Regions from separate parts of the Streptomyces sp. NPDC020681 genome, predicted to be linked through region 3. Evidence: riboswitches for the same ligand, from Rfam matches in the RefSeq annotation. Region 3 holds a riboswitch; each other region holds the start of a gene.
What was found. Region 3 has a riboswitch for thiamine pyrophosphate ahead of thiC (phosphomethylpyrimidine synthase ThiC). Riboswitches for the same ligand answer to the same signal wherever they lie in the genome.
Positions count from the first base shown of each region.

Region 1: it holds a riboswitch for thiamine pyrophosphate, as region 3 does, so the genes downstream of both, ACH4YL_RS35830 (thiamine ABC transporter substrate binding subunit) here and thiC (phosphomethylpyrimidine synthase ThiC) in region 3, are expected to answer to the same signal.
Region 2: it holds a riboswitch for thiamine pyrophosphate, as region 3 does, so the genes downstream of both, thiO (glycine oxidase ThiO) here and thiC (phosphomethylpyrimidine synthase ThiC) in region 3, are expected to answer to the same signal.

Region 1 covers NZ_JBIRTX010000025.1:35,832-39,099, reverse strand. Annotated here, with positions in the region: gene ACH4YL_RS35835 (ABC transporter permease) at 1-800, opposite strand, end outside; gene ACH4YL_RS35830 (thiamine ABC transporter substrate binding subunit) at 869-1,963, opposite strand; TPP riboswitch at 1,958-2,062, opposite strand; gene rlmN (23S rRNA (adenine(2503)-C(2))-methyltransferase RlmN) at 2,128-3,234, opposite strand.
Region 2 covers NZ_JBIRTX010000015.1:95,386-98,653, forward strand. Annotated here, with positions in the region: gene ACH4YL_RS29730 (thiazole synthase) at 1-697, opposite strand, end outside; gene thiS (sulfur carrier protein ThiS) at 704-913, opposite strand; gene thiO (glycine oxidase ThiO) at 910-2,115, opposite strand; TPP riboswitch at 2,113-2,225, opposite strand; gene ACH4YL_RS29745 (NAD(P)/FAD-dependent oxidoreductase) at 2,339-3,268, shown strand, end outside.
Region 3 covers NZ_JBIRTX010000002.1:545,430-548,697, forward strand. Annotated here, with positions in the region: gene ACH4YL_RS06100 (SsgA family sporulation/cell division regulator) at 1-257, shown strand, start outside; gene ACH4YL_RS06105 (YibE/F family protein) at 309-1,658, opposite strand; TPP riboswitch at 1,731-1,887, shown strand; gene thiC (phosphomethylpyrimidine synthase ThiC) at 1,880-3,268, shown strand, end outside.

The DNA of each region.
Region 1 (3,268 bases), on a different contig from region 3:
CGCGCGGTCCCGGCCGGGTCCACCAGCCTCAGCGCGGTCTCCCGCCGCCGTATCGTCCAAGCGTGCACGGCGAGGATCGCACCGACCGCCGCGAACTGCACCAGCGTCAGCACCGCCGCCGTCGGCAGGTCCAGCAGCTGCGCCGTCTGCCGGTAGATCTCCACCTCCAGCGTGGAGAACGTCGGCCCGCCGAGAATCTGTACGACGCCGAAGGAGGTGAAGGTGAAGAGAAAGACCATCAGGGCCGCGGCCGCGACGGCGGGCCCGAGCGCGGGCAGCGTCACGCGTCGCCAGGCCGCGAACCGTCCGGCGCCCAGCACCCGCGCCGCCTCCTCCTGACGCGGGTCGAGCTGCGACCAGAGCCCGCCCACGGTCCGTACGACGACGGCGTAGTTGAAGAAGACATGCGCGAGCAGGATCGCCCACACGGTGGTGTCGAGCCTGATCCCCCACAGCTCGTCGAGCAGCCCGCCGCGCCCCAGCAACGCGAGGAACGCGGTGCCGACGACCACGGTCGGCAGCACGAACGGAACGGTGACCACCGCCCGCAGCAGCCCTTTGCCGGGAAAGTCGAAGCGCGCGAAGACATATGCGGCTGGCAGCGCGATCAGCAGCGTGAGCGCCGTCGACGCGAGCGCCTGCCAGGTGGTGAACCACAGCACGCGCTGCAAGTCCGCGCGGCCCAGCACCTCGCCGATCCGCCCGAACTGCCACACGCCGTCGACTTGGAGCCCGCGGCCGACGATCGCGACGACGGGATACGCGAAGAAGACGGCGAAGAACGCGACGGGCCCGGCCATCAGCCCGAGCCGCACCAGGCTCCCGCGGACCGACTTCCCGCGCGCCGTCTTCCCGCCGTGGGACTTCGTTACTTCACTACGAGCGAGGACCATGACTGGACCCACTGCTCACGGTTCTTGGCGATCTTGTCGGGGTCGACGGTCTCCGGCTTGTCGACGACCGCGCCGAACTTCGTGAACACCTCGGGCAGCTGCGCACCCTTGATCACCGGGTTCACGAACATGTTCAGCGGCATGTCCTCCTGGAACTTCTTGGAGACCAGGAAGTCCAGCAGGGCCTTGCCGCCCTTCTCGTTCTTCGCGCCGTCCAGCAGACCGGCGAACTCGATCTGGCGGAAGCAGGTGCCGGTCGCGACGCCTGTCGGGGCCTCGGCCGGCTGCGGCTCGGAGAAGAGCACTTCGGCCGGCGGGCTGGAGGCGTACGAGACGACGAGCGGCCGGTCCGCCTTGGCCTTCTTGCCGCCGGCGGAGCCGGAGAACTCCTCGTTGTACGCCTGCTCCCAGCCGTCGACGACCTTGACGCCGTTGGCCTTGAGCTTCTTCCAGTAGTCCTGCCAGCCCTCGTCGCCGTACTTCGAGACCGTGCCGAGGAGGAAGCCGAGGCCCGGCGAGGACGTCGCCGCGTTCTCGGTGACCAGCAGGTTCTTGTACTCGGGCTTGATCAGATCGTCGAAGGACGCCGGCGGCTGGAGCTTCTTGTCGGCGAAGTACTTCTTGTCGTAGTTGACGCAGATGTCGCCGGTGTCGACGGGCGTGACACGGTGCTTGTCCTTGTCGAGCTGCACCTCGTCCGGCACCTGGGCCAGGCCCTTGGCCTCGTACGACGTGAACAGGTCGTTGTCGAGGGCGCGCGAGAGCAGGGTGTTGTCGACGCCGAAGAAGACATCGCCCTGCGGCGAGCCCTTGGTGAGGATCTCCTTGTTCAGAGCCGCACCGGCGTCGCCGCTCTTGAGCACCTTGACCGTGTAGCCGGTCTCCTTGGTGAACTCCTTCAGTACGGAGTCGGAGGCGGCGAACGAGTCATGGCTGACGAGCGTCACGGTCTTGGACGTCGAGCCGCCGGAGGAGGAGTCCTTGGACTCCTCGCCGCAGGCCGCGAGGGCGGTGATGCCGACGGCCGCGGAAAGCGCGCCGCCGAGGGCACGCCGAAACTGGCTGTTCATGTGGTGCTGACTCCCTACGCCGGTATGACCCGGATCAGGTCCGAGGGTCTGCGGCCTTGCCGCACTCTCAGCGCTGTGTGCGCTCCCCTGTCGGAATGTTCATTGTTCATTTGTGCGATAGCACAGGCACGGGCACAGTATCAGCCCGCGCCGACGGGCTTGCCTCAGCGTTCGGACGCGGCCAGCTGTCCGCACGCTCCGTCGATCTCCTGGCCACGGGTGTCCCGTACGGTCACGGGCACACCGTGGGCAGCGATCGCCTCGACGAACGCCTTCTCGTCCTCGGGCCGGGACGCCGTCCACTTGGATCCGGGCGTCGGATTGAGCGGAATCAGGTTCACATGGACCCGCCTGCTCTTCAGCATCCGGCCGAGCAGATCACCGCGCCACGCCTGGTCGTTGATGTCCCTGATCAGCGCGTACTCGATGGAGATACGGCGGCCGGACTTCTCCGCGTACTCCCAGGCCGCGTCCAGCACCTCCCGGACCTTCCAGCGGGTGTTCACCGGGACGAGGGTGTCGCGCAGCTCGTCGTCCGGTGCGTGCAGCGAGACGGCGAGACGGCACTTGAAGCCCTCGTCGGCGAAGCGCAGCATCGCGGGCACCAGGCCGACGGTCGAGACGGTGATCCCGCGCTGCGAGAGCCCCAGCCCGTCCGGCTCCGGGTCCGTGAGCCGGCGGACGGCGCCTACGACCCGCTTGTAGTTGGCGAGCGGCTCGCCCATGCCCATGAACACGATGTTCGACAGCCGGGCGGGCCCGCCGGGCACCTCGCCGTCGCGCAGCGCGCGCATGCCGTCGACGATCTGGTGCACGATCTCGGCGGTCGACAGATTGCGGTCCAGGCCAGCCTGCCCGGTGGCGCAGAACGGGCAGTTCATCCCGCAGCCGGCCTGCGACGAGATACACATCGTCACCCGGTCCGGATAACGCATGAGCACGGACTCGACGAGCGTGCCGTCGTGCAGCCGCCACAGGGTCTTGCGCGTGGTGTCGTCGTCGCAGGAGATGTGCCGTACGACGGCCATCAGATCCGGCAGCAGCTCGGACGCGAGCTTCTCGCGGGCGGCGGCGGGGATGTCGGTCCACTGGGCGGGGTCGTGGGCGTACCGCGCGAAGTAGTGCTGCGACAGCTGCTTGGCGCGAAACGGCTTCTCGCCGATCGAGGCGACAGCCTCCTTGCGCTCTGCGGGCGTGAGGTCGGCAAGGTGCCGCGGCGGCTTCTTGGCTCCGCGGGGCGCGACGAAAGTCAGTTCTCCGGGCTTGGGCATGGTGCTACCAGTGTCGCAGAAGGATTCTCGTGAC
Region 2 (3,268 bases), on a different contig from region 3:
CAAGCCGGCCCGCCTCCACCGCGTGCCGCATCGCCTCCGCCATCAGTACCGGCTCCTGCGCCCGCGTGACGGCGGACGCCAGCATCACTGCCGCACACCCCAGCTCCATCGCGAGGGCCGCGTCGGACGCCGTGCCCGCGCCCGCGTCCAGGATCACCGGGACGCGCGCGTGCTCGACGATCAGCTGGAAGTTGTGCGGGTTGCGGATGCCGAGGCCGGAGCCGATCGGCGAGCCCAGCGGCATGATCGCCGCGCAGCCCACGTCCTCGAGCTTCCGGGCCAGCACCGGGTCGTCGTTCGTGTACGGCAGCACCGTGAACCCGTCGTCGACCAGCGTCTCCGCCGCGTCCAGCAGCTCGACCGGATCCGGCAGCAGGGTCCGCTCGTCCGCGACGACCTCCAGCTTGATCCAGTCGGTGCCGAGGGCCTCGCGCGCGAGCCGCGCGGTCAGCACGGCCTCGCCCGCCGTGAAGCAGCCCGCCGTATTGGGCAGCACACGTATGCCGAGCTTCTCCAGGACGGACAGCACCGACCCCTGCACCGTCGGGTCGAGACGCCGCATCGCGACGGTGGTGAGTTCCGTCCCGCTCGCGATGAGGGAGCGTTCCAGCACGTCGAGGCTGGGCGCTCCGCCCGTCCCCATGATCAGCCGGGAGTTGAAGGTCGTGTCACCGATGGTGAGCCGGTCGTCGGCCATGGCTGTTCAGCCTCCCTGCACTGCGGTGAGGACTTCGACCCGGTCGCCGTCGCCGAGCCGCGTGCCCGCCCACTGGCTGCGCGGCACGACCGCCTCGTTGACGGCGGCGGCGACGCCGGACGGCGCGGCGGTGAGGTCCGCGACCAGGGCGTCCAGGGTGGTTCCGGTGGCGAGCTCACGGACCTCGCCGTTGACGGAGATGTTGAGGACGTTCATGCGGGCTGCTCCAGCGATACGGGAGAGAAGCGGCGTGGCGTGAAGGGCCGGGCCTCGTCCGGCAGTTCGCCGTTGACCAGGACCGTGGCCATGACATCGCCGGTGACGGGCGTGAGGAGCACCCCATTGCGGTGGTGGCCGGTGGCCAGGTGCAGTCCCGGCAGCGTGGTCGGGCCCAGCAGCGGCGCGTTGTCGGGCGAGGCGGGCCGCAGTCCGGCGCGGGTCTCGGTGAGCGGCAGCTCCGTGATGCCCGGCACCAGCTCGTGCGCGTCGCGCAGCAGCTCGTACACCCCGCCGGCGGTGACCGTGGTGTCCCAGCCGAGTTCCTCGCTGGTCGCTCCGAGGACCAGTTCGCCGTTCTCCCGCGGCACCAGATAGACATGGCTGCCGCGCACCACGGCCCGTACGGTCCTGGACAGGAACGGGGCGTACGGCGGCGGCACGGTCAGCCGCAGCACCTGGCCCTTCACCGGCCGTACCGGAGGCAGCACCTCCGCCGGTACGCCGCCGAGCCGGCCGCTCAGACTGCCGCCGGCCAGCACCACCTGGTCAGCGGTGAGCCGCGACCCGTCGGTCAGCACGGCTCCGGCCGCCCGGTCCCGTACGACCGTCAGCCGCTCCGCCCAGCCGCGGTGCAGCACCACTCCGGCCCGCTCGCAGGCGGTGACCAGCGCAGCGGCCAGCCGCCGCGGGTCCACCTGGTGGTCGCCGTCCACCCGCAGGCCGCCGCGTACGCCCGGCGCGAGCATCGGCTCGAGACGTCGGCAGTCGCGCCCCGTCAGCCACTCCGACTCCAGGCCGGACTGGCGTTGCAGCGCGTGCAGTTCACGCAGATGCGCACGGTCGTCGGCGTCGAGCGCGACGGCCAGCGTGCCGCACGCGCGGTAGCCGACCGAGGCTCCGGTCGCCTCCTCCAGCTCGGCGACGAAGGCCGGATAGCGGCGTGCGGATTCCACATTGAGCGCGAGCAGTGTCTGCTCGCCGTAGTGCAGTTCGGTGACGGCGGCGAGCATGCCCGCGGCCACCTGCGCGGCTCCGCCGCCGGGTTCCGGATCGGCGACGATGACCCGCAGTCCGCGCTGGGCCGCCCGCCAGGCCGTGACCAGGCCGATGATTCCGCCCCCGATGACGAGGACGTCTGAGCCGCGGCCTGACTGGTCTGACCGTTCTGAATGTTCTGACTGTTCCGTGGTACGAGACATGGGCGTCCAGCCCCTCCCTTCGCCGGCATGACCCGGATCAGGTTCGTACGGTCGGAGGCCGTCCAGCCTCCCTCTCAGCCCGGTGCGTCCGGACTCCCGCGAGTGCCTTACGGCAGCCACCCTAACCCCAGGTCCCAACGCGCAGTAGGGGAGCAGCCGCCGTTGCCCGGGGATCCGGGGGACCCGGTTACCTGACGATGCGTCAGATGCGTAAGGTTGACGGGTGAGCGAGCAGCAGACAGCGCAGAAGGCAGCACAGGCGCGGCGCGTGGTGGTCGTCGGCGCGGGAATGGCCGGCGTGCAGACCGCGGTGGCTCTGCGCGAACAGGGCTTCACCGGCCCGGTCACCCTGATCGGGGCCGAACCGCACCAGCCGTACGACCGGCCGCCGCTGTCCAAGGCGGTGCTGCTCGGCAAGGCGGAGGGCTCGGCCTTCGATGTCGATTTCGAGGCGCTCGACGTCGAGCTGCGGCTGGGCTGCGAGGTGACCGGCGTACGTCCCGGTGCCCACGAACTGGACACCGAGGCGGGAGTCGTCCCGTACGACCTCCTGGTCATCGCCAGCGGCGCGGAACCGATCACGCTGCCGCGCGCCGAGGCCGTCCCGGGCGTCCACCTGCTGCGCACGCTCGACGACGCGGCCCGGCTGCGTCCGGTGCTCGCGCGGCAGCACGACATCGTGGTGGTCGGCGCGGGCTGGATCGGCGCGGAGTTCGCGACCGCCGCGCGTGAGGCGGGCTGCACCGTCACCGTCGTCGAGGCCGCCGACCGCCCGCTGGCCGGTGCGCTGCCCGCCGACGTCACGGGGCCGATGGCCGAGTGGTACGCGGAGTACGGCATCGAGCTGCTCACCGGCGTGGGCGTGGCCGACATCGAGCCCGGCGCGGTCATCCTCGCGGACGGTCGGCAGCTCGCCGCGGGCGCGGTCGTCGTCGGCATCGGCGCGCGGCCCGCCACGGCCTGGCTCGCCGGGTCCGGCATCGCCATCGGCCCGGACGGCGCAATCACCGCCGACGAACATCTGCGCACGTCGCTGCCCGATGTGTACGCGGTGGGGGACTGCGCCTCCTTCCCGTCCGCGCGCTACGGCCGGCGGCTGCTCGTGCACCACTGGGACAACGCGCTGCAGGGGCCGCGCACGGTCGCCGCCAAT
Region 3 (3,268 bases):
ACGGGATCCACGGACCGAGCGGGGACGGCGATGTGCACATCACACCGACCGGGCCCGAGGGGAAGTGGGACCTCCGCATCCGGCTCCAAGTGGGCCGGGACCGGGCGGTGTTCCAGGTGGGCGGGGCGCCGATCGTGGCTTTCCTCGACCGCACCGACAGGCTGGTGCCGCTGGGACAGGAGCGTACGTTCGGAGACTTCGAGGGCAATCTCGAGAAGGCGCTCGGACGCATCCTCGCCGAGGAGAACGCCGGCTGAGGACTTCGGACGCCTGTTGAGGCACCTTGGACCACGGCTCTGAGGCCACCGCTACTTCTTGCGGCGGCGACCCGAGCCACCCCGCCCCAGCGGCCCGCTCCGGGCCCCTGATCCGCCCGGTGCCGCCTCTTCGTTGCGCGGCCGGTCCGCGGAGACCACCAGCGCCGCCAGGCCCGTGGTCACCGGCACAGAGGCGACCAGACCGATCGAGCCGATCAGGGTCCGTACGATCTCCTCCGCCACCAGCTCGCTGTTGGCCACGGTCCCCACGCTGCTCTGCGCGATCGAGAACAGCAGGAGCAGCGGCAACGCCGCGCCCGCATAAGCCAGTACGAGCGTGTTGACGACGGACGCGATGTGGTCCCGGCCGATCCGGATGCCGGCGCGGTACAGCCCGCGCGGCCCCATGGAGGGATCCGCCTGATGCAGCTCCCAGACCGCCGAGGTCTGGGTCACGGTCACATCGTCGAGTACACCGAGCGAGCCGATGATGACCCCGGCGAGCAGCAGACCGCTCATGTCGATCCCGGGGAACAGACCGTGAATCAGACCGGTGTTGTCGTCGGTGTTGCCGGTCAGGCTCGCCCAGCCGAGGAAGATCGAGCCGAGCACCGCGATCAGCAGCAGTGAGACCAGGGTGCCGAGGACCGCGACCGAAGTACGTGCGGTCAGCCCGTGGCACAGATAGAGCGAGACCAACATGATCGCGCTCGCTCCGACCACCGCGACGATCAGCGGATTGGAGCCCTGCAGGATCGCGGGCAGGATGAACATGGTCAGCACGGCGAACGAGGCGGCCAGCGCGATCAGCGCCATCACGCCACGCATACGACCCACGAGCACCACGGTGATCGCGAAGATCGCCGCCAGCACCATCATCGGGAAGCCGCGGTTCACATCGATCACCGAGTACTGCAGGTCGCGGGGTGCGTCGGGAGCGAACGCGACCACGACCCCCTGGCCGTCCTTCAGCTGCCGGGGCGCATCGGGCTGGATGATCTCGGTAAATTTGCGGCCTTTGTTCGCGCCGGAAGTGACCTCGACCGTCGCCTTCGCGCAGCTGCCCTGCTGCGCGTTGACCGCCTCGCGTCCCTCAGGCGTGGAGGTGTCACCGGTCGGCGGCACCTGCGCGGCGTTCACGTCCTTGCAGTTGACCTTGTCGACCTGCACCACCCTTCCGTCCTCGGTCTGCCGGTCGAAGCCGACACCGGTGCGTTCATGGGCGGGAGTGCCGCCCGGCCAGAGGACCAGAAGGCCCACGACGACCGCGGTGGCGAACGGAATCAGCACCGCGGCGATGACCTTGCGGAGATGCCGGGAGACGGGTGCTGCGGGTCCGTGACTGTGCGTATGGCCGTGGGGTTCTGGCGGCTGCTGCGGTGCTGGCGGCGAAGAGGTCACCGACCGATCATCGCAAGAACGGGAAGGGGGCCTCTGTTCAGCACGCCAGAAGTGGCGCTAGCGTGGTGGCACCTTTGCACACGCGGGAGCTCGGAGCACCGGGCTGAGAGGACGCTGACCTCCGTCCCTGTGGCGTTTCACGTGAAACGCCTCCGGACGGAAGCCGCTGCGTCGACCGCCGAACCTGTTACCGGGTAATGCCGGCGTAGGGAGTAGGTCTCATGACCGTTCAGGATGCACGCACGCCTGCCGTCGACCAGGCGGAGCGCACGCCGGGCTGGCACAAGGGATACGTCGAGGGCTCGCGCCCCGACCTCCGGGTGCCGGTCCGTCAGGTGCACCTCACCAATGGCAAGGACGTGACGCTGTACGACACGTCCGGGCCGTACACCGACCCCACCGTCGAGACCGATGTCCGCCGCGGACTTCCGCCGCTGCGGGAGAACTGGATCATCGGCCGCGGCGACACCGAGGAGTACGCGGGCCGTCCCGTCCGTCCCGAGGACGACGGGATCAAGCACACCTCGCCGCGCGGGGGCCTCAGGAATCTCGACGCGGTCTTCCCCGGCCGTCCGCGCCAGCCCCGCCGGGGCCGGGCGGGAGCGGCGGTCACCCAGCTCGCGTACGCCCGTCGTGGCGAGATCACGCCGGAGATGGAGTACGTCGCGATCCGCGAGAACGTCTCTCCGGAGGTCGTACGGGAGGAGATCGCGGCGGGCCGCGCCGTGCTGCCGGCCAACGTCAACCACCCGGAGATCGAGCCGATGATCATCGGCAAGCGGTTCCTGGTGAAGGTCAACGCCAACATCGGCAACTCCGCGGTCACCTCCTCCATCGAGGAGGAGGTGGACAAGATGACCTGGGCCACGAAGTGGGGCGCGGACACGGTCATGGACCTCTCGACCGGCCGCAATATCCACACCACGCGTGAGTGGGTGCTGCGCAACTCACCGGTCCCGATCGGCACGGTGCCGCTGTACCAGGCCCTCGAGAAGGTCGACGGCAGGGCCGAGGACCTGACCTGGGACGTCTACAAGGACACGGTCATCGAGCAGGCCGAGCAGGGCGTCGACTACATGACGGTGCACGCGGGGGTGCTGCTGCGGTACGTGCCGCTCACGGCCCGCCGCAAGACCGGCATCGTGTCGCGCGGCGGCTCGATCATGGCGGCCTGGTGCCTGGCGCACCACAAGGAGTCGTTCCTGTACGAGCACTTCGAGGAGCTCTGCGAGATCCTCGCCGCGTACGACGTGACGTACTCCCTCGGCGACGGCCTGCGGCCCGGCTCGATCGCGGACGCTAACGACGAAGCGCAGTTCGCCGAGTTGCGCACACTCGGCGAACTCAACACGATCGCCAAGCGCTTCAACGTGCAGACGATGATCGAAGGACCTGGTCACGTCCCGATGCACAAGATCAAGGAGAACATCGACCTCCAGCAGGAGATCTGCGAGGAGGCCCCGTTCTATACGCTCGGCCCGCTCACCACGGACGTGGCCCCCGCGTACGACCACATCACCTCCGGCATCGGCGCGGCGATGATCGCCTGGTGGGGCACGGCCATGCTCTGCTACGTCACGCCCAAGGAGCACCTGGGTCTGCCGAACCGC